4 regions of the Brevibacillus sp. MCWH genome follow, and region 1 is predicted to be linked to each of the others. Evidence: riboswitches for the same ligand, from Rfam matches in the RefSeq annotation. Region 1 holds a riboswitch; each other region holds the start of a gene.

Region 1 (6,021 bases):
AGGCGGCCGCCGTAGATCGGCACCTTGATCTGCTTCAACACATACGGAATGGCACCGATATGGTCCTCGTGTCCGTGCGTCAACAGCAGCGCCTTGATCTTATGCTGATTCTCGATCAGATAGGTGATGTCCGGGATGACCAGGTCAATGCCGAACATCTCGTTCTCGGGAAATTTGACCCCGCAGTCGATGATGATGATCTCGTCTTCGTACTCGACACAGTACATGTTTTTGCCGATTTCGCCGAGACCGCCCATCGCGAAAATCTTTACGTCGCTCAATACTCGTTCCTCCCAATAGATTTCGTGCATGTGTTATTGGAAACCCGACCAATGCATGCCACCTTTTATTGTATCACATCGGATCGCCTTCGTTTCATCCAGTCTTGCCATTTTCCCGCATTCTGCAACCGGATCATGAAAAGAATCCGGCAGCAAAAAAAGAGCCCTCATGAACCGCCATCTGCCGGAAGGGCGCAGGGTCTATCTATTATCTTTGGTGGTCCTGGCTGCAGCGAGTATGATGCCGGTAATCGGGCACACTACCGCTCAAGCGATATTTTCTGCGGACATTTACTACGGAGAGGCAGGTGCGCCCTGATGCGTGACCGATTGCACCGACGGGGCTGGATAGCTGCATGTGCGGCGGTGCTGCTGCTCCTCCACGCCCTGCCGGCCTCTGCGCAGCCTCCCTACGCCAAATGGGGGCGGCTCGCGATCGAACACACGATGAAAACGTACCCGCAAGCGGAAATTGTCGACTACCTGCATGTCGGGCGGACGAGCAAAACGCCTGCTACGTGGGAAGAAACGTTCAAGCTGCTGCTCCGGGAGGGCAGACGCATGTGGGCCGTTATCGTGCGGATCGAGTTTGACAAGCAGACGGAGAAGGTCATCGCCATCCGTTTGGAAGAGACCGGCTGAACAGCCAATGTGACGAAGAGACCCGTGATGTTTGAATGGAACCGTCCATGAAACAGATGAACCCGCCCCGGGACTGAACACGTCAGGTCCGGCTTGGGCGGGTTTTGTCGAATATTGATTTCCGGCAGAAGTACTCCCGAAAGGCTGACTAATCAGCCAACAGCTCAATGTCTTTCAACATGCTGTCCATATCCATTTTGGACGCCATCCCGTACACGCGGCGCATGTTGCCGTCCTTGTCGACGAGGAACATGACGGCGGTGTGCGCAAACGAACCGTCTGGCTGTTTCAGCACGGCGATGCCAAAGTCCTTGGTCACTTTTTCCACGGTGGCTTGATCGCCGCGCAGGAAGTACCAGCCGCTCAGATCGGCACCAAACTTGTCGGCGTACTCCTTGAGCACGTCCGGCGTATCCCGCTCCGGGTCAAAGGTGATCGTCACAAACGCCACCTTGTCTTTGAACAGCCCTTTGGCCTTCAGCTGTTCCTGCATCTTGGCCATGTTAAACGTCGTGGCCGGGCAGATATCCGGACAGTGGGTAAAGATGAACTCCACCAGCCGAACCTTGCCGTTGGTTCCGGACAGGGTAAATGTGGACCCGTCGATGTTATCCAGCGCAAAGTCGTTTATCTGCTTCATGACGGGGATCTGACTTTTTTGCCAGTACTGGTAGCCGAATACACCGACGACGAGCATTCCCAGCACGGCGGCCAGCACGGCAAACCAGTAGCGCTGCCAGAACGACACTTTGCCTTCGCTCATATCACGTGCCTCCTCTTCCTGATCGCGCTGTTGCCAAACGGCGATCACGCGCGTTTATCTCTGCACCGATACGTTACGCTTCCGTTTCCCCCGGCCAAGCGAGCATACCGCCCACCATGTTGGCCGCATCGAAGCCCAATTCCTGCAAATACTGGGTGGCCATGTGACTGCGGGCGCCGCTTCGGCAGACCAGCACGACCGGTGTCTCCTTGTCCAGCTCATCGACGCGATGCGGCAAAAAGCCAAGCGGAATCAGTTTGGCTTGCTTGATGTGGCCCGCATTCCACTCCTCCAACTCGCGCACATCGATAACCTGCACCTTCTCTCCCGCAGCCAGCTTCTCCATCAGCTCCTGCGGCGTGATTTCCTTTACCCCTTGTTCCGCCATATGTACAAGCCTCCTGTATCTTCATAAATATGGATTCCATACCGTCACCCATCATACCATACCGGCGGCTGTTTTCGTATATGACCCTCCCTGCACGGACGTGTGTTCAATAATTCGTCAGAATCAGGAAAAATATAGAAGGAATTTTTTGGGCGGGCACCATCACACGAAACGCAATCACAACAAATCCCCTTGACTTACCCGGAAATTCTTATTGACCAAACCCGGCGGCCCCCCTATAATACCAAGTAAGCACAATTTGCAAAATCTTTCGATTTCATCAAGAGCGGCGGAGGGACAGGCCCAATGAAGCCCGGCAACCGGCAAGCATCCTGCTTGCATGGTGCCAATTCCTGCAGAATCCCGGATTCTGAGAGATGAAACGGCCGCTTGATTCGGAATGACCGAAGCCTTCTTTCTCTCCGGAAGAAGGCTTCGCTTTTTATCCATTCATTTTCATGCAGGAAAAAGGAGAGATGACCATGTCGGATCAACGTCAGTGGAAGCCGGAAACCATTGCGCTGCACGGTGGACAGTCGCCTGACCCGGTGACGGGCTCGCGCGCGGTGCCGATTTATCAGACGACCTCGTACGTGTTTCGCGATACGGAGCACGCCGCCAACCTGTTCGGGTTGAAAGAGGCGGGCAACATCTACACGCGTATCATGAACCCGACCCAGGACGTGTTTGAACAGCGGGTCGCCCTGCTGGAAGGCGGTGTCGGGGCGCTGGCCACTTCCTCCGGGCAGGCGGCGATTACCTTTGCCATCCTCAACATCGCCCAGGCCGGAGACGAAATCGTCGCCTCCACCAGCCTGTACGGCGGCACCTACAACCTGTTCTACCACACGCTGCCGCGGTTCGGCGTCACCGTTCACTTCGTGGACCAGTCCAATCCGGACAATTTCCGATCCAAAATCAACGAAAAGACAAAAGCGCTGTTCGTCGAAACGATCGGCAACCCGCGCATAGACGTAGCCGACATCGAGGCGATTGCCGCGGTCGCTCACGAATACGGAATTCCGCTGATCGTAGACAACACCTTTGCCACCCCGATCCTCTGCCGTCCGTTTGACCACGGGGCCGATATCGTCGTGCACTCCACCACCAAGTTCATTGGCGGACACGGCACGGCCATCGGCGGCATCATCGTTGACTCCGGCAAGTTCGACTGGAGCAGCGGCAAGTTTCCCGGCCTGACCACGCCCGACCCGAGCTACCACGGCATCGTCTACACGGAAGCGTTCGGCCCGCTGGCGTACATCGTCAAGGCCCGGGTTCAACTGCAGCGGGATATCGGGGCAGCTGTCGCGCCGTTCAACGCCTTTTTGTTCCTGCAGGGGCTGGAAACGCTGCATCTGCGCATGGAGCGGCACAGTGAAAACGCTCTGGCCGTCGCCCGTTATCTGCAGGCACATCCCGCCGTGGAGTGGGTCAGCTATCCGGGATTGGAGAGCGATCCGCACTACCGCCTGGCGCAAAAGTACCTGCCAAAAGGTGCCGGAGCCATCCTCACGTTTGGCGTGCGCGGCGGCGTCGCCGAAGGGAAAAAGCTGATCGAGTCGGTCAAGCTGTTCTCCCATCTGGCCAACGTCGGCGATTCCAAGTCGCTCATCATCCATCCGGCCAGCACCACCCACCAGCAGTTGACGGAAGCGGAACAGCTCGCCGCCGGCGTCACCCCAGGCCTGATTCGCCTCTCCATCGGGACGGAGGCGATCGACGACATCATCGCCGATCTGGAGCAGGCGCTGAAGCAGGCGGTACCCCAGCAGGTTGGCTAAGGTACGAGACAGGTCAACGCACGGGCGCCCGTCGCGCGCAAAGCGTCCAAGGATGGCGAGCGTCCGCGTTCGTTTGCATCAAACAGCGAAGGGAGTTCCCCTTCGCTGTTTTTCTATTGCAGGACGCCGGATTTTCCACATTCGGGCGCAAGATTACATCATGGTGATATCGGGATTCTCCTTCTCTCTATTGCCTTCGCCAGTCATACACGTCATTGTTTAAAAGATTTAACGAATGACCGTTAATAACAACAGTGTGATCGTCCTTCCATTCAATAGATGCTGTATCAACGCGATACTCCCAATAGATATTGCGTTTTTCCCCTGTACTTGTTACCAGTTCACCCCTGATCGCTGTAGAAAAAGTAGCGCCGCCGTCAACAAGGTATAGTTTGATGACGTATTCATTTGAAGGCGAAGCCGATTCCTTGATGAATGTCCCTTCTGGAAGATTGGACATCGAGAAAAAGAAATGGTACACGACGATGCCAACAAGAGCAGCAATCAAAATCAGGACACCCAAAGCCACGAAAAGCACTTTCTTTATCCGCAAAGCACCAGCCCCTTTACCTATTATTTATTGAATTACGTTTTGTCGGGATTTGCGGCTCGCTCGTTTCCCTGCGATTTTATCAAACCCCAAAAATTTTATGAAGATTTGGCAAAATAAGGTGTCGCGCTGTATAATACCTTCCATACTGGAACTACCGGTGCCCTATTTTCCGATAAAGGAGACGTCCGCATGATCCATCGTCCTTTGGACACATTGCTGGAAAGCATCAACCGCGTCATTGTCGGCAAGGCGCCGCAAATCCGGCTGCTTGTGACGGCTCTATTGGCCCGCGGCCACGTGCTCCTGGAGGACCTGCCCGGCATGGGCAAGACCGTGTTGGCCAAAACGCTCGCCCAGGCGATCGGCGGTACCTACAACCGGGTGCAGTTTACCGCTGACCTGCTGCCTTCAGACGTGGTCGGGCTGCACGTGTTCAACCAGCGGACCGGCTAGTTCGAGCTGCGTCGGGGACCGGTATTCGCCGACGTGCTTCTGGCTGACGAGATCAACCGGGCCACGCCGCGAACGCAATCCGGCCTGTTGGAATGCATGGAAGAACGGCAGGTAACCATCGAAGGGGTGACACTCCCCCTGCCGCCGACGCTGTTGGTGATCGCCACGCAAAACCCGATCGAATCAGAGGGAACCTATCCGCTTCCGGAAGCGCAGCTGGACCGCTTCTTGTTCCGCCTGTCGCTTGGCTACGGCAGCAGGGAAGACGCCCGGGAGATCCTGCGGCGGTTCCGGACAGGCTCACCGCTGGAGCAGGTGAAGCCGGTGATCACCGTCGACGAGATCGCTGCCATGCAGCGGGACGTGACAGCGGTGCACGTCAGCCCCGCCGTGGAGGAGTACATCATCGATCTGACGGCAGCCACCCGTCACCACCGCTCCGTGGAAACGGGTCTCAGCCCCCGCGCCATGATCGCCCTGCTGCGCTCGGCGCAGGCGTCCGCTTACCTGGACGGGCGCACCTACGTCCTGCCTGACGATGTCAAAGCCGTGTTTCCCGCTTTGGCCGTCCACCGCATCCGCCTGTCAATGGAAGCGGAACTGCACGTGACGGAGCAGGAAGTGATCGACGACATCCTCAAAAGCGTGGCGGCTCCGGTCGAAGAAGGCGTGTGATCCACACATGAGCACGAGACAGGTGTATCACGTCTTGGGGTTTCTCTGCCTGCTGTTTGCCCTGTTTTCGGGCAGCCGCTTTCTCTGGCTGTTTGGCGGCTTCTACTTTTTCATGACGCTGGTTCACCGCTGGTGGCGGGCCAATCTGCCGCGCTGGGTTCGGCTGGAGTGGAATGCTGACCTGCGCCGGGTGATGCAGGGGATGCCCGTCACCATCCGTTTCACGCTGCACAACCGCTCCTGGCTGCCGCTGCCCGGCACGGTGATCTCTCTGTCCTTTCCCGAACACGTGACAGTCGAGGGAGCGGACGAGGTGACAGCAAACAGACAGCGCTGTACAGCTCGCTTCCGTTTGGACCTGCCGCTGAGGACAAGCGCGGAACGCACGTTTACGATCACCCCGCACAAGCGCGGCCTGGTGTGGCTGACGGAAGCCCAGGCGGACACGCTCTCTGTGTTTGGCGAGGAACAGGACCCGATTT
Region 2 (6,021 bases), on a different contig from region 1:
TCCTGGCCGCCGGCATGAACATCCCGACACATGGTTCGCTGCTTGTCACCGTCGCCGACAAGGACAAGGGAGAAGCGCTGGAGATCGTGAAACGCTTCCATCGCCTGGGCTTTAAACTGCTGGCCACCTCTGGAACGGCGGATTACCTGGAGAAAGCGGGATTGACCGTTACCCGCGTAAACAAGCTGTCCGAGGGCACGCCCAACCTGCTGGACATGATCCATCAAGGGGAAGCGAATATTGTGTTAAACACCCTGACCAAAGGCAAGACACCGCAGCGGGACGGTTTCCGCATCCGCCGCGAAGCTGTGGAAAACGGTGCCGTCTGCCTGACGTCCCTGGACACAGCAAAAGCGCTCCTGCACGTCCTGGAGACGATCACGTTCTCTACGGAAGCGATGCCGGCGCAGCGCACGGGAGCCAAGATAGCCGTGCCGGTATAACAGTCAGAGCGTCCCCTGCGGAGCTACGGCTATGGCTACGCAGGGGAGTAAACGCGACGAAGTGTCGCCACTAGGAAGCCCCCTATCGGGGACCCGGATGTGGCTACGCAGGGGAGTAAACGCGACGAAGTGTCGCCACTAGGAAGCCCCCTATCGGGGACCCGGATGTGGCTACGCAGGGGAGTAAACGCGACGAAGTGTCGCCACTAGGAAGCCCCCTATCGGGGACCCGGATGTGGCTACGCAGGGAAGCAAACGCGAGGCGGTGTCGCCACTAGGAAGCCCCCTATCGGGGACCTGGATGTGGCTACGCAGGGGAGTAAACGCGACGAAGTGTCGCCACTAGGAAGCCCCCTGTCGCGGACCTGGATGTGGCTACGCAGGGAAGCAAATTCGAGGCGGTGTCGCCACTAGGAAGGGAGAGAGCGGTGTGCCGCTGCAACCAACCGATATACGCGAGCGCATGATCGTTGCGCTCGACTTTTCCACGAAAAAGGACGTCACACAATGTCTGGCCCGGCTGGACGGGCTGATTCGATACGTCAAGGTGGGCATGGAACTGTACTATGCAGAAGGCCCGGCGATCGTCCACTACCTGAAGGAGCAGGGACTGAAGGTGTTTCTCGACCTGAAGGTGCACGACATTCCCAACACGGCCAAAGGGGCGATGAAAAGCCTGGCCCGTCACGGCGTCGACATGGTCAACGTGCACGCTGCGGGAGGCGTGGCGATGATGGAGGCGGCCCGGGAAGGACTGGAGCAGGGGACCGCGGCCGGTGCTCCCCGTCCTCTGCTGATCGGCGTTACGATGCTCACCTCGACCGGACAGCAGACGATGAACGAGGAGCTGGCGATTCCCGGCACGGTGGAAGATGTCGTCGTCCATTACGCGAAGTTGGCCAAACAGGCGGGGCTGGACGGAGTCGTCGCCTCTCCATTGGAAGTACCGATGATCAAGCAGGCGGCCGGTATTGATGTCCTCACCGTCACCCCGGGGATTCGGCCTCTCTGGGCGGAGAAGGGAGACCAGACCCGGATCACGACCCCGGAACAGGCGTTTCAGTTGGGGAGCGACTACATCGTAATCGGCCGGGCGGTTACGGCTTCGCCCGATCCTGCCGCCGCCTGGGAGCGGATCGTTAACGCCGTTCAGGCGGCATGCCTCTAAACGTACGCGAAGGGAAGAGGATAGGATGAATACCACGACAGCCAAAGAAATAGCGGGACACCTGCTGGAGATCGGCGCCGTTCACCTGCGCCCGGACCAGCCGTATACCTGGACATCCGGCATCAAGTCGCCGATCTACTGCGACAACCGGCTCACGATGTCTCATCCGCCGGTCCGCCGCCGGATTGCCCAGGCGTTTGCCGAGGTGATCCGCGAACATTTTCCGCAGGTGGAAGTGATCGCCGGCACGGCGACGGCAGGCATCCCGCACGCTGCCTGGGTGGCAGAACTGCTGGACCTGCCGATGATCTACGTGCGCGACAAGGCAAAGGGGCACGGGCGGCAGAATCAACTGGAAGGCGCGCTGGCCGCAGGTCAGAAAGTGGTGGTCATCGAGGATCTGATCTCCACCGGCGGCAGCTCGCTCAAAGCGGCAAAGGCCGTCCAGGCGGAGGGAGGCGACGTGCTCGGCGTGGCAGCGATCTTCAGCTACCAGTTTCCAGAAGCGGAAGCCCTCTTTAGGGAGGAAGGCATCCCGGTCGCGACGCTTTCCCACTACACTGCACTGCTCGAGACGGCACGCGAGCGCGGCGTCATCACGGCAGAGCAGGAAAGCCTGTTGGCCGACTGGCGCAAAGCCCCTCGCAGCTTTTATGCGTAACCGGTCATGACGCATGTCCAAACGGATTGGATAAAAAAATTTTGTACCTCAATCGACTGTACTTTACCAACGCCCTGTTTCGGGGCGTTTTTTGTTTTGTTCGTTACCAAAATGTAATTTATTTTCATGTTTTTTACATTATAATACTTCATAACCGGTGGGTAAAAATCGTGGATGCTCTTTTACATTTGAACGTAATGGAGGGATCATGAACAGACCATTACTGTACATAACCTTGTTTGCGTTTCTGCTTCTCACAGCAGGATGCTCGGATGAGAAACCCAAAAACGAACGCAAAGGTTTGACAGGATACGTCATCGAGACAAACTATGAGAAAAAAGCACTGCTGGTTGCTGAAAGTGACAAAACAGCAAGAGATGGCGACTATGACGCCGAATGGTATTTCGTAAACGACGATGCCATTCTGCTTGATCGCAAGAATAACAAGGTTTTGCTTACAGACATAGAGGTCGGAGCGGAAGTAGAAACATGGGCGGCTTCCCCTTCATTGGAATCGTATCCTGCGAAAACGGATTTGAGCAAACTTGTCGTTGCAGATGATGTACAACATCCACATTATCCCATGCTGCAAAAGAAAGCCATTCAAATGGCGCTAAACTTTGTAAAGAGTCTTTCTGACAAAGCTGATATATTCATTGTACAGGATGCAGTGAGCACCGAATCAGAATGGATCGTTCGCGTTTTTACTTTCAATGCAGGACAGAAGCACGAGATAAGTGTTCATGCAGAAACGGGTGAAGTAAAGCGAATCAAATAACCCGGTATTGGCGAAAGCGCCTTTTCCGTTGGTTCGACAGGTGCCAGTGCCTTGCTGGTCAAGAAAAAGGATGGCCGATCTGACGACTCCATCCTTTTTCGTATGTATGTCAACTTGCAGCGGCTTACGACGGGCGAAATGCCGGTCTGCCAGATTTTTGTTGACGAACAACCTGTGATTCTTTACAATGATACCCAAGAGTTAAACACTGTTCTTATCCAGAGCGGCGGAGGGACTGGCCCAATGAAGCCCGGCAACCGTCACGCGGTGCGTGACCAGGTGCCAATTCCTGCAAGACAGGTGTCTTGACAGATAAGAAGCGGGTTTGATTGATATGGACGCAGACCTTCTTCTTGTCGGAGAAGGTTTTTTTATTTTTCTGTTTCAAAATTTCATAGGACTTCTTCTTATCCAGAGAGGTGGAGGGACTGGCCCGATGAAGCCCGGCAACCGTCACGCGGTGCGTGACCAGGTGCCAATTCCTGCAAGACACGCGTGTCTTGAGAGATGAGAAGAAGGCTCGAGCACAATGCACACCAGCCTTCTTCGAATCCGAAGAAGGCTTTTTCATGTTGTACAAACAAAAAACGGGGTGGAAAAACATGAGTGTGGTAAAAGTAGGCTTATTGGGATTGGGAACGGTAGGCGGCGGGGTGGTCAAGACAATCCGTTCGAAGCAGGAGAAGCTGTCGGCCCGGTTGGGCAAGCGCATCGAAATCGTCAAGGCGCTGGTGCGCGACTCGCGGAAGCAGAGGGCCGTGCAGGTGGAGCCATCGCTGTTGACGACACGGTTTGCCGACGTAATGGAAAGCGACGTAGACATCGTCGTGGAAGTGATGGGCGGCGTGGAACCGACCTACGACTACGTACGGTCGCTGATCGAGAAGGGCTGTCATGTGGTGACGGCCAACAAGGAGCTGCTGGCCAAACGCGGCGCGGAGCTGGTGGAACTGGCCAACCGGCACGGCGTCCATCTCGCCTATGAAGCCAGCGTCGCGGGGGGAATTCCCATCCTTGGGGTGCTCCGTCAATTCCTCAGAACCAACGATATTACAAAGGTGTGCGGCATCCTCAACGGGACGACCAACTTTATCCTGTCGCAGATGGAGGAGGCCCAGCTTCCCTACGACGATGTGTTGAAGCGGGCACAGGAACTGGGGTATGCGGAGGCAGACCCGAGCTCCGACGTGGAAGGCTGGGACGCCTTGTACAAGCTGTACATTCTGGCACAGCTCGTGTTCGGGGAGTCGCTGCCCCTGTCAGCCATTGAGCGGCAGGGGATTGTTGAAGTCTCGCAGAGCCACATCCGGCTGGTGAAGGAACTGGGGTATCGGATCAAACTGCTGGCGCAAGCCCACCAGGGAAACGGCGGCCTGCACCTGTCCGTGCGGCCGACGCTGGTGCCGCTGGAGCATCCGCTGGCGCGCATCCAGGATGCGTACAATGCCGTACAGGTGGAAGGCAGTCTCGTCGGCGACCTTTTGTTCACCGGCAAAGGGGCGGGCGAATTGCCGACTGCCAGCGCGGTTGTGGAAGATCTGGCCTACTTGCTGACCCAACCGTTTGCGCCTCATCCCGCTTGGCGTGAACGGCCGGAGGCGGTCCCGTCCAGCCGCCTCTCATCCGGCCTCGACTTCTGCTGCCTGGCAGGGACAGCGGCTGGCGTGACGCCGGAGCAGGTACTGCTGTTTCTCGAACGGGCGGGTGTCTCCGTCCGCAGGATGACCGTCCAGTACGATTCGGGCAGCGTCCTGCGTGTGGGCCTGCTCGCTGCCGGACTGCAGGAGGAGCACGTTGGGCTTTTGGAACGGGATTTCGGCCTCGAAGCGCGGCTGTACCCCGTGCTGGAGGCGGCCGATGATCAAGATGCCGACGGCGGGAGTGCGGGGCTGTAAACTAGCATCCAACTCCCCATCGCATTCGCCGGGTTTTTTTGGCATGATTGAAGCGGAGCACTTCTTCTTCAAGGGGATGAGGACAAGTCATGCTGGGTTCGCAAACCATCTTGCCGGCCATTCGCCAAATGAAAGAATTTGAACGCGTCCTGGAAAGCCGGTACGAGACGATCATTTTGCTGGAGAGCCATATCTGCCAACTGAAAAGCATCGCCGACCTGGCACGCCGGCACGGAAAAAAGCTGTGGCTGCATGCCGATCTGGTGCAGGGATTGAAAAACGACGAGCACGGCGCACTGTTTCTTTGTCAGGAGATCAAGCCGGCCGGCGTCATTTCCACCCGTTCGCAGGTGATCACGACCGCCAAAAAGAAGGGCTTGGTCACGGTGCAGCGCCTGTTTCTGCTGGACTCCGGCGCGCTGGAGACGAGCTACAAAATCCTTGAGCAGACAAAACCCGATTTCGTCGAAGTCCTTCCGGGGGTCATGCCGCACATTATTACGGAAATTCGCGAACAGATTCAAATTCCGATCATCGTAGGCGGGTTTATCCGCACCCGGGAGGAGATCGAGAGCGCTCTGGCGGCAGGAGCCATCGCCGTCACCACCTCCGATCGAAACTTGTGGAAACAGCTGTAAAAAATGATTGACAACGCTTTCACGACCGCATAAGATTGATTACAGAAGTTCATATGTCGGATGAGATCAGGAGATCCACCTATATATTCCCTGTGTTTAAGTTCCTGTGGACTTAAACCGTGGATAAATAGGTGGATTTTCTGTTTTCTTCCAGTGGAGGTGAACAGCAAAAGAGGGAAAACCGGTCCAGACTCGTCATAAATATTAAAAAAAGAGAATGGAGGAACAAGATGTCGGCGTATTGGGCGGAACTGATCGGGACCATGATGCTGGTGATTCTCGGGGACGGCGTCGTGGCGGGAGTCGTGCTGAACAAGTCAAAGGCAAAAGACAGCGGGTGGATCGTGATTACCCTGGGCTGGGGGTTTGCTGTCGCCTTTGCCGTATACGCGGTCGGGGCCATCAGCGGCGGCCATTTTAATCCGGCCATTACCATTG
Region 3 (6,021 bases), on a different contig from region 1:
GGCGCTTTCTTCCCGATCGTCCGCTGACAACGGAAAGAGAAAAAAGAGCCGCTCTTTCCGCAAACCGTCGGTCCATGCCGGCTTCGCGGAAATGATCGAGAAGACGTTGCTGATCGAAAAGGTTCCGGCGTTCTGATCGTCTCTCCCCACCTGTTCACGCAGTTCCATGGTTATCTCCCCGTACAAAAATCCGATTTGCGAACCGCTGCTGCCCACCGTGAGCCCCGGCTGGGTAAAGTGCACCATGTCCCGGGCCACCCGGTAGGCGTCCTCGTACAAATACCAGCCGATCCACCCGTTGGTGAACATCAGGACGGCCCCGACGAGAAGCGAGATGGCCACCGTGTAAGCCGCGTTGCCGAGCCTGTGGCGCCATTTGCTGCGGCGGAGGATGGCGCGCTGCGTCTCTTCGGACAGCACGTCCGTTTCTCTCTCCTCCTCTCCGCCGCTGCCCAGCAAAAGCTCCTCCAAGCGTTCCGCATACAGTTCGTCCGCTGCAATCCTCGCACGGAAAGAGGCAGCTTCTTCCTTCGTCATTTCACCGCGCAGATATGCCAGCAGTTCCCGTTCCCGATCCTCATTTGCCTTGTCCGTCGTCAAGTTCATCCCTCCACATTCTGCGTAATTTTTGCCGCCCGCGAAACAATGAGCGCTTTACGTCCCCCGTGTCGATGCCCAGCACCTCGGCGATTTCCGCGTAGCTGAGCTGTTCGTACTGCAGCAGGATCACCTGTTTTTGCTTCTCCGGCAGCCGGTCCAGGCACGTCCGCAGCGATGACCACGCCTCTTGGCTCAGCAGCGTCCGCACCGGGTCCGCCGCCGCCCCGTCCGGCTGTTCCGGAATCTTCTCCACCAATCGCCACGGACGCTTCTTCCGCCTCCGATGCCAGTCCACAAACGTGTGGTAGGCCGCCTTGTACAGCCAGGGGCGCACCTTTTCCCCACGATAGTCATCCAGGTATTGATACGCCCGAAAAAAGGTCTCCTGCGTCAGGTCTTCCGCCTGCACCCGGTCAACGGTCAATCGGCAGAGGTAGCGGTATATGTCGTTGACGTACAAGCGGTACACGTCTTCCAGTCCGACCTTTTCCACGGATTCACACCCTTTCACTCCTATCCACGCACATGGCGGGGAAAAGTTCCACCGCGCCGCAGCATTTTTTCAAAATATTGAGGTTTATGGTAAAATAAGGGGTATTATAACACGGTGTCCAAGGGGCGATTTGATGGGGTATGGCATCGACCTGCTGGAGCACATGCGGGCATTGGAGCAGAAACTGATACGGGAAGGACTGGACAGACCGCTGGAGTATATCCATTTCCGGTTTGCAGACAATTCCTTCCGCTACACGATTACGCCGCCCGACCTGCACGTCTTTGCCGAGACCGGCTGCGACGGCATTCATTACGGCTTTTTGACCGATTTCGGCCGCATCACAGATCTGGAAGAGGCCTCGATTGTTTGTGTCAGCCCGACGGACGACCCACCTTTGCGCATTATCGCACGTAATCTGGAAGACTTTTTCCGCCTGGTGGTGACGATCGGATCCGCCGGCGAACTTGGCAGTCTGGTGTCCGTCCGCACACCCCGGCAATGGGAGCGGTATTGGGCCGATCTCGCAGAAAGCAGGCATGAAGAGGCAACAGACCCGCAGTTACGAAACTTCGTTACGTGCCGCCAGACCGTTTTGCATCACATGCAGACAGACCTGGGCCTCGAACCGATTCCCGACGTCATGCGGTATCTGAACGACCTGGAGAGCCAGCGCCGATCCGCTGGCTGGATTCCGACCATCGACGGGCTGGGGGTCGTGCCAATTGACGGACCGGACGGAAAGCCTGCTGCTGACTACGTGTTTCCCTTTGCCGACACCAGCAGGGATCACATACCGCTGGACGACATACGCGCCTATCTGGCCGCCGCTCCGCCTGCACACCGATGCGCCTTTGCACGCGATGCCTTTTTCTGGTGGGTGGTGGACGAAACATCTGAACTGTGGCTCCTTCTCCATAACGTACACATCCAGCACTGAATCGGCGCCAGGGCCGGATTTACTACCGGCCGGACAACGCCAGGCCCGGCTCCCTGCAGCGTGACAACAGCCTGCACATTTCCACCGATCAAGGGTTGACTCCCTGCAAGGAACGTCATATCATGGGGGTAACTGCCAAGCAAAACCGCATAGCAGACGATTCACACTCTTATCACGAGCTGGCTGAGGGACTGGCCCTATGATGCCCGGCAACCGGCGCTTTCCCGTCTGGGGGCGTAACGGTGCTAAATCCTGCGGAAATGTTTTCCGAAAGATGAGAGGAGACGCTGACTGAACGACAACCGCCTCCCCTCCTCCATGGGGAGGTTTTTTGTTGGAACACAGCGGCCCTGTCCGGCTCGTCCACAGCACGGCGGCAATCCCGCCCGCAAGCCGGGAGGGCACAGCACAAGGAGGATCATCCCATCCATGAACGAACAACGCATCCTCGTCACCTATCTGACACAAGCGAAAGACCTGCGCAAAAAAGCAGAGGGGATCGCCGTCGGGATGACCGTCGGCACCTGGACTGACCTGCCCGCCGCCAAACAGGCGGAACTGAAACCGTACCTGGGCGAAGCGGTGGACGCTCAACCGCTGGAGACGCTGGAAAACGGGGAAACGCGCGGTCTGATCACCGTCAGCTACCCGGTGCGCAACTTTACCGCCGACATCCCGTCGCTGCTGACCGGCATCTTCGGCAAGCTCTCCATGGACGGCAAGATCAAGCTGATCGACGTGCAGTTCCCGGAAGCGTTTCTCAACGGCTTTCCCGGTCCCCGTTTCGGCATCGATGGCCTGCGCAAACGGCTCGGCGTGCATGACCGCCCGCTGCTGATGAGCATTTTCAAGTCCTGCCTGGGTATGCCGTTTGACGATCTGAAAGCCCAGTTCCGCGCGCAGGCGCTGGGCGGCGTGGACTTGGTCAAGGACGATGAAATCTTTTTCGCCGATGACCGCGCCCCGTTTCTGGAACGGATCAAGGCGTTTAAACAGATTGCCGCGGAAACGGAAGCACAGACCGGCAAACCTGTCCTCTACGCTGCCAATCTGACCGGTCCGGTGCACGAGTTGAACGAGCGGGCCAAGCGGGCCGTGGAGGCTGGCGCGGACTGCCTGCTGTTCAACGTGCTGGCGTTCGGCTTTGACGCCCTGCACCGCCTGAGTGCCGACCCGGACGTCCACGTGCCGATCATGGCCCATCCGGCACTGGCAGGCGCATTCTACCCGTCGCCCGACTACGGCATCGCCACGCCGCTGCTCTTGGGCAAACTGATGCGGATCGCCGGCGCCGACCTGGTGCTCTTCCCGTCGCCATACGGCAGCGTGGCTCTGGACAAGACGGAAGCCCTGCAGCTGGCCGAGCATCTGACCGCTCCCCTGAACGGCTTGCGGCGCGCCTTCCCGGTCCCGTCTGCAGGCATTCATCCCGGCCTGGTGCCCCAACTGTACGAAGATTTTGGACAGGATCAGGTGGTCAATGCGGGCGGCGGCATCCACGGCCATCCCGGCGGGGCGACCGCAGGCGGACGCGCGTTTGTCGCCGCGATTGACGCGGTCGTCGCTGGACGTTCGCTTGCCGACGCGGCAGCCGAGTCGCCGGAGCTGGCGGCAGCCCTGGAGAAATGGGGGGGCGGACGATGAGCAAATCGCTCGTGCTGTTCTGCGACTTTGACGGCACCATTACGGAAAAGGACAACATCGTCGCCATCATGCGCCGCTTTGCTCCCCCGCAGTGGGAGGCGCTGACGGAACAAATCCTCTCCCAGCAGGTGAGCATACGCGAAGGCGTGGGCAGGCTGTTTCAGCTCCTCCCTTCCTCGCTTAAGCAGGAGATTGTCGACTTCATCGTCGAGGATGCGGTGATCCGTCCCGGCTTTGCCGAATTTGTCCGCTTTTGCCGGGACGAAGGCATCGAACTGTTGATCACCAGCGGCGGCATCGACTTTTTCGTGGAGCCGATCCTCGCCCCGTTTGAGCTGAACGTGCCCATCTACTGCAACGGCAGCGATTTCAGCGGCGAGCACATCACCATCACGTGGCCGCACCGCTGCGACGAACACTGTGACAACGACTGCGGCATGTGCAAGACGTCGATCATCCGGAGATACGACCCGGACCGCCACTTCCGCGTGGTCATCGGCGATTCCGTCACCGATCTGGCGGGCGCCAAGATTGCCGATTTCGTCATCGCCCGTTCGCTGCTGGCGCAAAAATGTGCGGAACTGGGCCTTGCGCATCGGACGTTTGCCACCTTCCACGACGTCATCGACATTGTAAAAGATTTACGTACCAAACAGGAGGTCGGCTCACCATGACAGTGACTCTGGAACAACGCGCAGACGCGTTTCGCCGGCTGGACGAAGCGAAGCTGACGTTTGCCCGCCGCGATTGGTTTCCCGGCACCAGCGGCAATCTTTCGATCAAGCTCTCTGATGACCCGCTGCAGTTTGCCGTGACGGCCAGTGGAAAAGACAAGACCAAGCTCTCCCCGGAAGACTACCTGGTGGTCGACGGGGAGTCCCGCCCGGTCGAACCGACGACGCTCAAGCCCTCGGCGGAAACGCTGATCCACGCCGTGGTCTACAAGCGCATTCCGCAGGCGGGCGCCTGCTTCCACGTGCACACCGTGTGGAACAACCTCGTGTCCGAACTCTACTTCGGGCAGCGCGCCTTTTCCATTCAGGGGCAGGAGCTGATCAAGGGACTGGGCATCTGGGAAGAAAACGCGCGCATTACCATTCCGATTGTCGAGAATTTTGCCCACATTCCGACACTGGCGGCCGCGATCGAAAAAGTGATCACACCTGATGTCCCCGGCGTGCTGATCCGCAACCACGGCATCTACGCCTGGGGTGCCAACGACTTCGAGGCGAAGCGCCACCTGGAGTCGTTTGAGTTCCTGTTTGAGTACCACGTGCGCTGGCTGCAGCTTCGCCAGACCGCCGTGTCCCTCACACACCCTCAATAAATTGAAAATCATTAAAGGAGGTATTGCATCATGGCAAAAGTACGGTTTCACGACAACAACGAGTACATTACGGCACCGGAGGAAGTTTCTAAATTCCTGCAATCCCAAGAAATCATCTATGAGCACTGGGGAGTAGACCGCCTGGATGCCAATCTGCGCGACAACTACAACCTGACCGACGAGGAAAAGCAGCAGATTCTCGACGCGTTCCGCCCGGAAATCGAGGACATCAGCAAGCGGCGCGGCTATCTCACGGCCGACATCGTCGTCCTGTCCGATCAGACGCCCAACCTTGATGAACTGCTGGTCAAATTTAAAGCAGAACATCATCACACCGACGACGAGTGCCGCTTCTGCGTGGACGGCCACGGCATCTTTGCGATCAAAGGCAAGGACGGCCGCTACTTTGACGTGGAAATGGAGCCGGGCGACCTGATCTCCGTCCCGTCCTACTCCCGCCACTACTTCACGCTGATGGACGACCGCAAGATCAAGGCGATCCGCCTGTTCGTCACTCCGGCCGGCTGGGAAGCCATCTACTAATCCGAAAACGAAAAAAAACGAAGCCGAGGGACATCCCCTCGGCTTCTGTTCATTTCACCCGTTACAGCACGTATCCGTCCGCTTCGATAACGCGGTCGGCGATGGCCCGTTTCAGGTGGACGGTGTTGATCGGCGTCCGGCGGGTCAGCTTTTTCAGGATGGACAGGCGCATGCGCAGTTCGTCGCCCTCTTCCATCGCCGCCAGCGCCTCTTTTGCCCAGCCCTCGATCCGGTCAAACGCTTCGTGTACATACAGGGTGGCGAGATCCAGCTTTTGCCGCTCGTTTTCCACGCCGTTTTTCTCGATTGCCTTTTCCGTCCGCTTCACGACGCTGTCCATCGCGTACAGCTCGATCAGCATGTCGGCGGCCAGCGCCAGGAGTTCCTGCTCCTTGGCAATCGCCTGCTGGTACTTCATCAGCGCGGAACCGGCCACCATCAGGATGATCTTGCGGGTCATCTCGATCAGGTGTT
Region 4 (6,021 bases), on a different contig from region 1:
TCATACTCGTCCAGATTGACCACCAGGGCGCCCTCAGATTCGGTCAACAGCCCTTGTTCCTCCAGCATGGCGACGACGCGGTCCATCTTGTCGTTGTAGAACGCCTCGCCGTGGAACGAGTCAAATCGAACGCCCATGAGGTCGTAGATTTTCATGAATTCTTTCAGCGACTCGTCGCGGAACCACTGCCAGAGGCGGCGCGCTTCCTCGTCTCCGTCCTCCAGCTTTTTGAACCACTCGCGTCCCTGATCTTCCAGCGACGGGTCTTTTTCTGCCTCTTCGTGGAAGCGGACGTAGAGCTGGAGCAGCTCCTTGATCGGCTCGGCTTTTACTTTTTCTTCGTCACCCCACAGCTTGTAGGCGACGATCAGCTTGCCAAACTGCGTCCCCCAGTCGCCCAGGTGGTTGATGCGGATCGGACGGTAGCCGTGTTTTTCCAAGATGTTGGCGATCGCGTTGCCGATTACGGTGGAGCGCAGGTGGCCCATGGAGAACGGCTTGGCGATATTGGGGGAGGAGAGGTCAATCGGCACATTGCGCCCTTTACCGATGTCGCGGCTGCCGTATGCGCTGCCCTGCGTCAGGATCGTGCCGATTACGTCGCGGGCGACGCTTTGCTGATCGAGGAACAGGTTGAGGTACGGACCGACCGCCTTGACTTCGCGGATCGGCGTACCGCTAACCTCGCCGGCCAGTTCGGAGGCGATCAGCGGCGGCGCTTTGCGAAGCGCCTTGGCCAGTTGGAAGCAGGGGAAGGCGATATCCCCCATGCTGGGATTGGGTGGCGTTTCCAGCATGTCGTATACGGTTTCGGCGGTAAATTGGTCCGCGCCGAGGCGGGTGAGTGCTGCGGCAATGATGCTGGCCGCTTGATGCTTATAGCTCATCGAATTCTCCTTTCGGTCTGGAATCTAAAAAATAGAAAAACCTCTGCGTCTCATCAGGGAAGAGACGAGAGGTTGTACTCCCGCGGTGCCACTCTTGTTGCTCTCGCCTCCCGCACGGGAAAAGGCGAAAGCCGCTTTGCCTGCGGTAACGGGCAGACCCGGCGTGCCCTACGCAATCCGGCTGTCCGGACCTTCAGGACGCGTCTCCGAGGTGCGCTTCCCCGCGTCAGTTTGCACCGGGCTCCCACCGTCCCCGGCTCGCTTCTGCTTTCTGACGGAGTACTCTCCTCTTCAGCGACAACGATATTCTTCTAGCATTATAGCGGCATCTCCTGCGGGATGCAACTCACTCTTCCGGTTTTTTCAGCAAATCGTCCAAATCGTGGAACAGGTCCCGCGTCAGCCGTTCCTTGTCGTCGGCCGACTGCCACTGCCGCTTGTACTCGGCCAGCTTGGTGAGAAGCGATCGTTCTGCTTCGGCAGCTTCCTTAAGATCGTGGTTTTCACTGGGATCAAACGGCATCAGCCGCTCATCCGTCCCGCTGCGCAGATAGGGAGAGCGCCAGTGATCGGGAAAGCGATAGGGCTGGTCGCCAAACAGAATGCCCAGCACGTCGTCCGATTCCAGCGGGAGGAAGTGGTCGTATTCGTCCCGCCTGCCTCCTTCAAACAGGTTGACATGCGTAAATGAATAACGCAGGTAGTGCTGCCCCGTCGCTTGATTCTTGACGATTGAATATGTCTCAAAATCCGTGTGCTCCAACTCTTTCACCGTCTCCAGGCGAGAGAGGAATTCCTGTCGGTTACAGGGTACCAATTGATCCACAGTGGTTCGCTCCTTTGTACGGAATCGCTTTTCATCATAGCAAAAACGGACAGCGGCTGACAACGAACCAGCATCAGGCGCAAACGTCCCGCAGGGAACGGCAGGCGGACAGGGTTGTCCAGCGAAAAAAGAGCCTAGGTTTAGCTAGGCTCCTTGTTGATGTACGCACTCGTTTAGTTGCAGTCGTTCGAACACCCGACGATGACCAACAGGATAAACAGAACGAGCACAATTGCGAACGTGTCACCGAAAAAGCCGGAACCGCAGTAGGAAGTACTCATTGTTGTTTCCCCTCCTTTCCGTATGCTTTAGTCTATACACGAATGTGCCGGTTGTTGTGGGCGAATGACCAGCTCGCAAAAAATGGGCGGGGGCAGTCTGGAGAAAATAGACAAATTCTACATTGACGCGAGGAAAAGGGGGTGTTAAGATACATTCAAACATCGTTACCGTTTGACAAAACTGCATAACAGACAGTGACGACTCTTATCCAGAGAGGTTGAGGGACTGGCCCAATGAAGCCTCGGCAACCGGATTACCAGGTGCCAATTCCAGCAAAGCGTGTGCTTTGAAAGATAAGAGGATGGTCATGCGTGTATGTTTCGCGGACAAATCCTCTTCTTGTTGCACACAGAAGAGGATTTTTTATTGTACACGGACCAATGCGTGTGAGTTTGGAAGAAAAGGAGTTTGCCCCATGAAAATAAGTCTTCGTGAACAGCTTTACCGGAAAATTCTGATTCTGGACGGTGCGATGGGGACGATGCTGCAACAGGCCAGCCTGACTGCTGATGATTTTGGCGGTGATGCCTACGAAGGCTGTAACGAGCTGCTCAATCTCACCCGTCCTGACGTGATCCGCTCCATTCATGAAAAATACCTGGAGGCGGGTGCGGACATCGTGGAGACCAACACGTTTGGTGCCACCTCGATCGTCCTGGCCGAGTACGACGTGGCAGACAAAGATCTGGAGATCAACATCGCTGCAGCCCGGCTAGCACGGGAAGCGGCTGACGCCTATTCCACCCAGGAGTGGCCGCGTTACGTCGCCGGCTCGATGGGGCCGACGACCAAGACGCTGTCTCTGACGGGAGGCGTCACCTTTGAAGAGCTGGTGGAAGCGTACTACCGGCAGGCGAAAGGGCTGCTGATCGGCGGCGTGGACGCGCTGCTTTTGGAGACCTCGCAGGACACCTTAAACGTCAAGGCCGGCGGCATCGGCATTCGCCGGGCGTTCGCGGAGCTGGGCAGGGAAGTGCCGGTGATGATCTCCGGCACGATTGAGCCGATGGGCACGACCCTGGCCGGGCAAACCATCGAAGCGTTTTACGTCTCGTTGGAGCATCTGAAGCCGATTACCATTGGTCTGAACTGCGCCACCGGGCCGGAGTTCATGCGTGACCATCTGCGCACGCTGGCGAATTTGGCCCAGTGCGGGGTGAGCTGTTATCCCAACGCCGGCCTGCCGGATGAAAACGGCCATTACCACGAGACGCCGCACGGACTGGCTGCCAAGATGCGGGCGTTTGCCGAGCAGGGCTGGCTCAACGTCGCCGGAGGATGCTGCGGCACGACGCCGGAGCATATCCGCGCGCTGGCGGAAGCATTGAAGGACTGCAAGCCCCGTGTCCCGGCCGGACAGCCGGTCAGCGCCGTGTCGGGGATCGAGGTCGTCTACGCGGAAGCAGACAATCGGCCGCTGCTTGTCGGAGAGAGGAGCAACGTGATTGGGTCGAAAAAATTCCGCGACCTGATCGCGGCCGGGAAGTACGAGGAAGCGTCCGACATCGCCCGCGCCCAGGTAAAGCGGGGGGCACAGATCATTGACATCTGTCTCGCCGACCCGGACCGGGATGAGTACGGGGACATGGAGAAGTTCCTGCAGTTTGTCATCAAAAAAGTGAAAGCGCCGCTGATGATCGACTCCACCGACGTGCGCGTCATGGAACTTGGACTGCGGTACTCGCAGGGCAAGGCGATTCTCAACTCGATCAACCTGGAAGACGGGCTGGAGCGGTTTGAACAGGTGGCGCCGTTGATTCACAAGTACGGCGCGGCTGTCGTCGTCGGCACGATCGACGAGACCGGCATGGCAGTCACCCGGGAACGGAAGCTGGAAGTGGCCAAACGCGCCTACGATCTGCTGGTCAATCGATTCGGGGTCAACCCGCGCGACATCATTTTCGATCCGCTGGTCTTTCCGGTGGGCACCGGCGACGAGCAGTACATCGGCTCCGCCCGCGAGACGGTGGAAGGCCTCCGCCTGATCAAGGAGGCGATGCCGGAGTGCAAGACGATTCTCGGCATCAGCAACGTCTCGTTCGGGCTGCCGGCGGCCGGACGGGAGGTGCTGAACGCCGTCTTCCTTTACCATACGACTCTGGCCGGACTTGATTACGCCATCGTCAATACCGAGAAGCTGGAACGCTACGCCTCCATTCCGGAAGAGGAGCGGCGATTGGCAGAGGCGCTCCTGTTTGAGACCAACGACGAGACGCTGGCCGCCTTTACCGAGTTTTACCGGCAGAAGAAAAAGGAAGTACGCGTGGAAGCGTCGTCGCTCACGCTGGAAGAGCGTCTGGCCCGTTACGTGGTGGAAGGCTCCAAGGACGGGCTGATGGACGACCTGAAGCTGGCGCTGGAGAAATACACGCCGCTAGAAATCATCAACGGTCCGCTGATGGCCGGGATGGAAGAGGTAGGCCGGCTGTTCAACGACAACCAACTGATCGTCGCGGAAGTGCTGCAGAGCGCCGAAGTGATGAAGGCCTCCGTATCGTTCCTGGAACCTTACATGGAAAAGACGGAGACGGCCACCAAAGGGAAAATTTTGCTGGCGACGGTAAAAGGGGACGTGCATGACATCGGCAAGAACCTGGTGGAGATCATCCTCGCCAACAACGGGTACGAAGTGGTCAACCTGGGCATCAAGGTGCCGCCGGAGCAGCTGATTGCCGCCTGCCGTGAAGAGCAGCCAGACGCGATCGGCCTGTCGGGCCTGCTGGTCAAGTCGGCGCAGCAGATGGTGATTACCGCCCAGGACCTGCGGGCAGCCGGGATTGACGTGCCGCTGTTGGTAGGCGGCGCGGCCCTGACCCGCAAGTTTACCTCCAACCGGATCGCGCCGGAGTACAAGGGAATCGTGCTGTACGCCAAGGACGCGATGGATGGGCTCGACCTGGTCAACCGCCTGCAGGACCCCGTGGAACGGGAAAAGCTGCGTGCGGCTCAGCAGGCAGCGGAAGAGGAAGCGTCGACGACGAAGCAGGCCGAAACAGCGGCGTCATCGCTCAAGCCGAAGCGCTCCGCCGTCAACCGCACCGTGCCCGTTCACGTGCCGCCCGACTGCGAGCGGCATGTGCTGCGCCACTATCCGATCAGCCATCTGCAGCCCTACCTCAACCTGCGGATGCTGCTCGGCAAGCATCTCGGCGTCCGCGGCAACGTGGAGAAACTGCTGGAGACCGGAGATGAAAAAGTGACCGGGCTGTATCAGCTGGTGCAGGAGCTGCTGGCGGAAGCCAATCAGGACGGCACGATCACGGCGCACGGGATGTATCAGTTTTTCCCCGCCCAGGCGGATGGCGACGACATCCTCGTCTACGATCCGCGCGACCACAGCCGTCTGCTGGAGCGCTTCCACTTCCCTCGTCAGCAGGAGGAACCGTATCTCTGTCTGTCTGACTTCCTCAGGCCAGTAGAGAGCGGCGAGATGGATTACGTCGGGTTTTTGGCCGTGACGGCCGGCTCCGGCATCCGCGAGCGCTCCGCCCTGTTGAAAGAGCGGGGGGACTACCTCCGTTCCCACGTCCTGCAGGCGCTGGCGCTGGAATTGGCGGAAGCCTTCGCGGAGCGGCTGCACCACGTGATGCGGGACGTCTGGGGCTTCCCCGATCCGGCGGAGATGACCATGCTGGAGCGGTTTGGTGCCCGTTATCAGGGGATTCGCGTCTCGTTCGGTTACCCGGCCTGCCCCAACCTGGAGGATCAGGCCAAGCTGTTCCGTTTATTGAAACCGGAGGACATTGGCATCCAGCTTACGGAAGGGTTCATGATGGAGCCGGAAGCCTCCGTCTCGGCGATGGTCTTCGCCCATCCGGAGGCGCGGTATTTCAACGCCGGCCCGTCCGCGTTCGACCTGTAGACCGATAGACTTTTCACAGAGCAATGGGAGAGAAGGGATGGATTTGACAGCCAAAAAAGATTTGCGCGAATATTTGCGAGACCACCTGCTGGTCGGGGATGGGGCGATGGCGACCCAGTTGTACCGTTCGGGGGTGCCGGTGGGCGTCAGTTTTGAGGAACTGT

Evidence for each region. A riboswitch is a leader RNA that binds a small molecule or an ion and turns the genes downstream of it on or off. The one in region 1 is predicted to bind S-adenosylmethionine.
Region 2: another riboswitch for S-adenosylmethionine. It lies ahead of ETC00_RS02160 (homoserine dehydrogenase); the one in region 1 lies ahead of ETC00_RS11230 (homocysteine synthase).
Region 3: another riboswitch for S-adenosylmethionine. It lies ahead of ETC00_RS14715 (2,3-diketo-5-methylthiopentyl-1-phosphate enolase); the one in region 1 lies ahead of ETC00_RS11230 (homocysteine synthase).
Region 4: another riboswitch for S-adenosylmethionine. It lies ahead of metH (methionine synthase); the one in region 1 lies ahead of ETC00_RS11230 (homocysteine synthase).

The regions. Positions count from the first base shown of each region.
Region 1 covers NZ_SDLF01000010.1:86,841-92,861, reverse strand. The annotation lists gene rnjA (ribonuclease J1) at 1-311, opposite strand, end outside; gene ETC00_RS11245 (DUF3889 domain-containing protein) at 600-923, shown strand; gene ETC00_RS11240 (SCO family protein) at 1,072-1,686, opposite strand; gene ETC00_RS11235 (rhodanese-like domain-containing protein) at 1,760-2,074, opposite strand; SAM riboswitch class I at 2,349-2,458, shown strand; gene ETC00_RS11230 (homocysteine synthase) at 2,557-3,858, shown strand; gene ETC00_RS11225 (DUF5412 domain-containing protein) at 4,046-4,387, opposite strand; partial or broken gene ETC00_RS11220 (AAA family ATPase) at 4,601-5,539, shown strand; gene ETC00_RS11215 (DUF58 domain-containing protein) at 5,547-6,021, shown strand, end outside.
Region 2 covers NZ_SDLF01000002.1:119,663-125,683, reverse strand. The annotation lists gene carB (carbamoyl-phosphate synthase large subunit) at 1-443, shown strand, start outside; gene pyrF (orotidine-5'-phosphate decarboxylase) at 874-1,611, shown strand; gene pyrE (orotate phosphoribosyltransferase) at 1,637-2,272, shown strand; gene ETC00_RS02165 (DUF3221 domain-containing protein) at 2,481-3,050, shown strand; SAM riboswitch class I at 3,262-3,369, shown strand; SAM riboswitch class I at 3,455-3,564, shown strand; gene ETC00_RS02160 (homoserine dehydrogenase) at 3,620-4,945, shown strand; gene ETC00_RS02155 (glycerol-3-phosphate responsive antiterminator) at 5,035-5,583, shown strand; gene ETC00_RS02150 (MIP/aquaporin family protein) at 5,814-6,021, shown strand, end outside.
Region 3 covers NZ_SDLF01000017.1:58,975-64,995, reverse strand. The annotation lists gene ETC00_RS14730 (anti-sigma factor) at 1-606, opposite strand, end outside; gene ETC00_RS14725 (RNA polymerase sigma factor) at 578-1,093, opposite strand; gene ETC00_RS14720 (hypothetical protein) at 1,227-2,033, shown strand; SAM riboswitch class I at 2,200-2,314, shown strand; gene ETC00_RS14715 (2,3-diketo-5-methylthiopentyl-1-phosphate enolase) at 2,463-3,677, shown strand; gene ETC00_RS14710 (2-hydroxy-3-keto-5-methylthiopentenyl-1-phosphate phosphatase) at 3,674-4,351, shown strand; gene ETC00_RS14705 (methylthioribulose 1-phosphate dehydratase) at 4,348-5,004, shown strand; gene ETC00_RS14700 (1,2-dihydroxy-3-keto-5-methylthiopentene dioxygenase) at 5,035-5,547, shown strand; gene ETC00_RS14695 (acyl-CoA dehydrogenase family protein) at 5,609-6,021, opposite strand, start outside.
Region 4 covers NZ_SDLF01000013.1:76,258-82,278, forward strand. The annotation lists gene argS (arginine--tRNA ligase) at 1-887, opposite strand, end outside; gene ETC00_RS13070 (hypothetical protein) at 1,234-1,713, opposite strand; gene ETC00_RS13075 (YjcZ family sporulation protein) at 1,887-1,994, opposite strand; SAM riboswitch class I at 2,197-2,295, shown strand; gene metH (methionine synthase) at 2,411-5,857, shown strand; gene ETC00_RS13085 (bifunctional homocysteine S-methyltransferase/methylenetetrahydrofolate reductase) at 5,895-6,021, shown strand, end outside.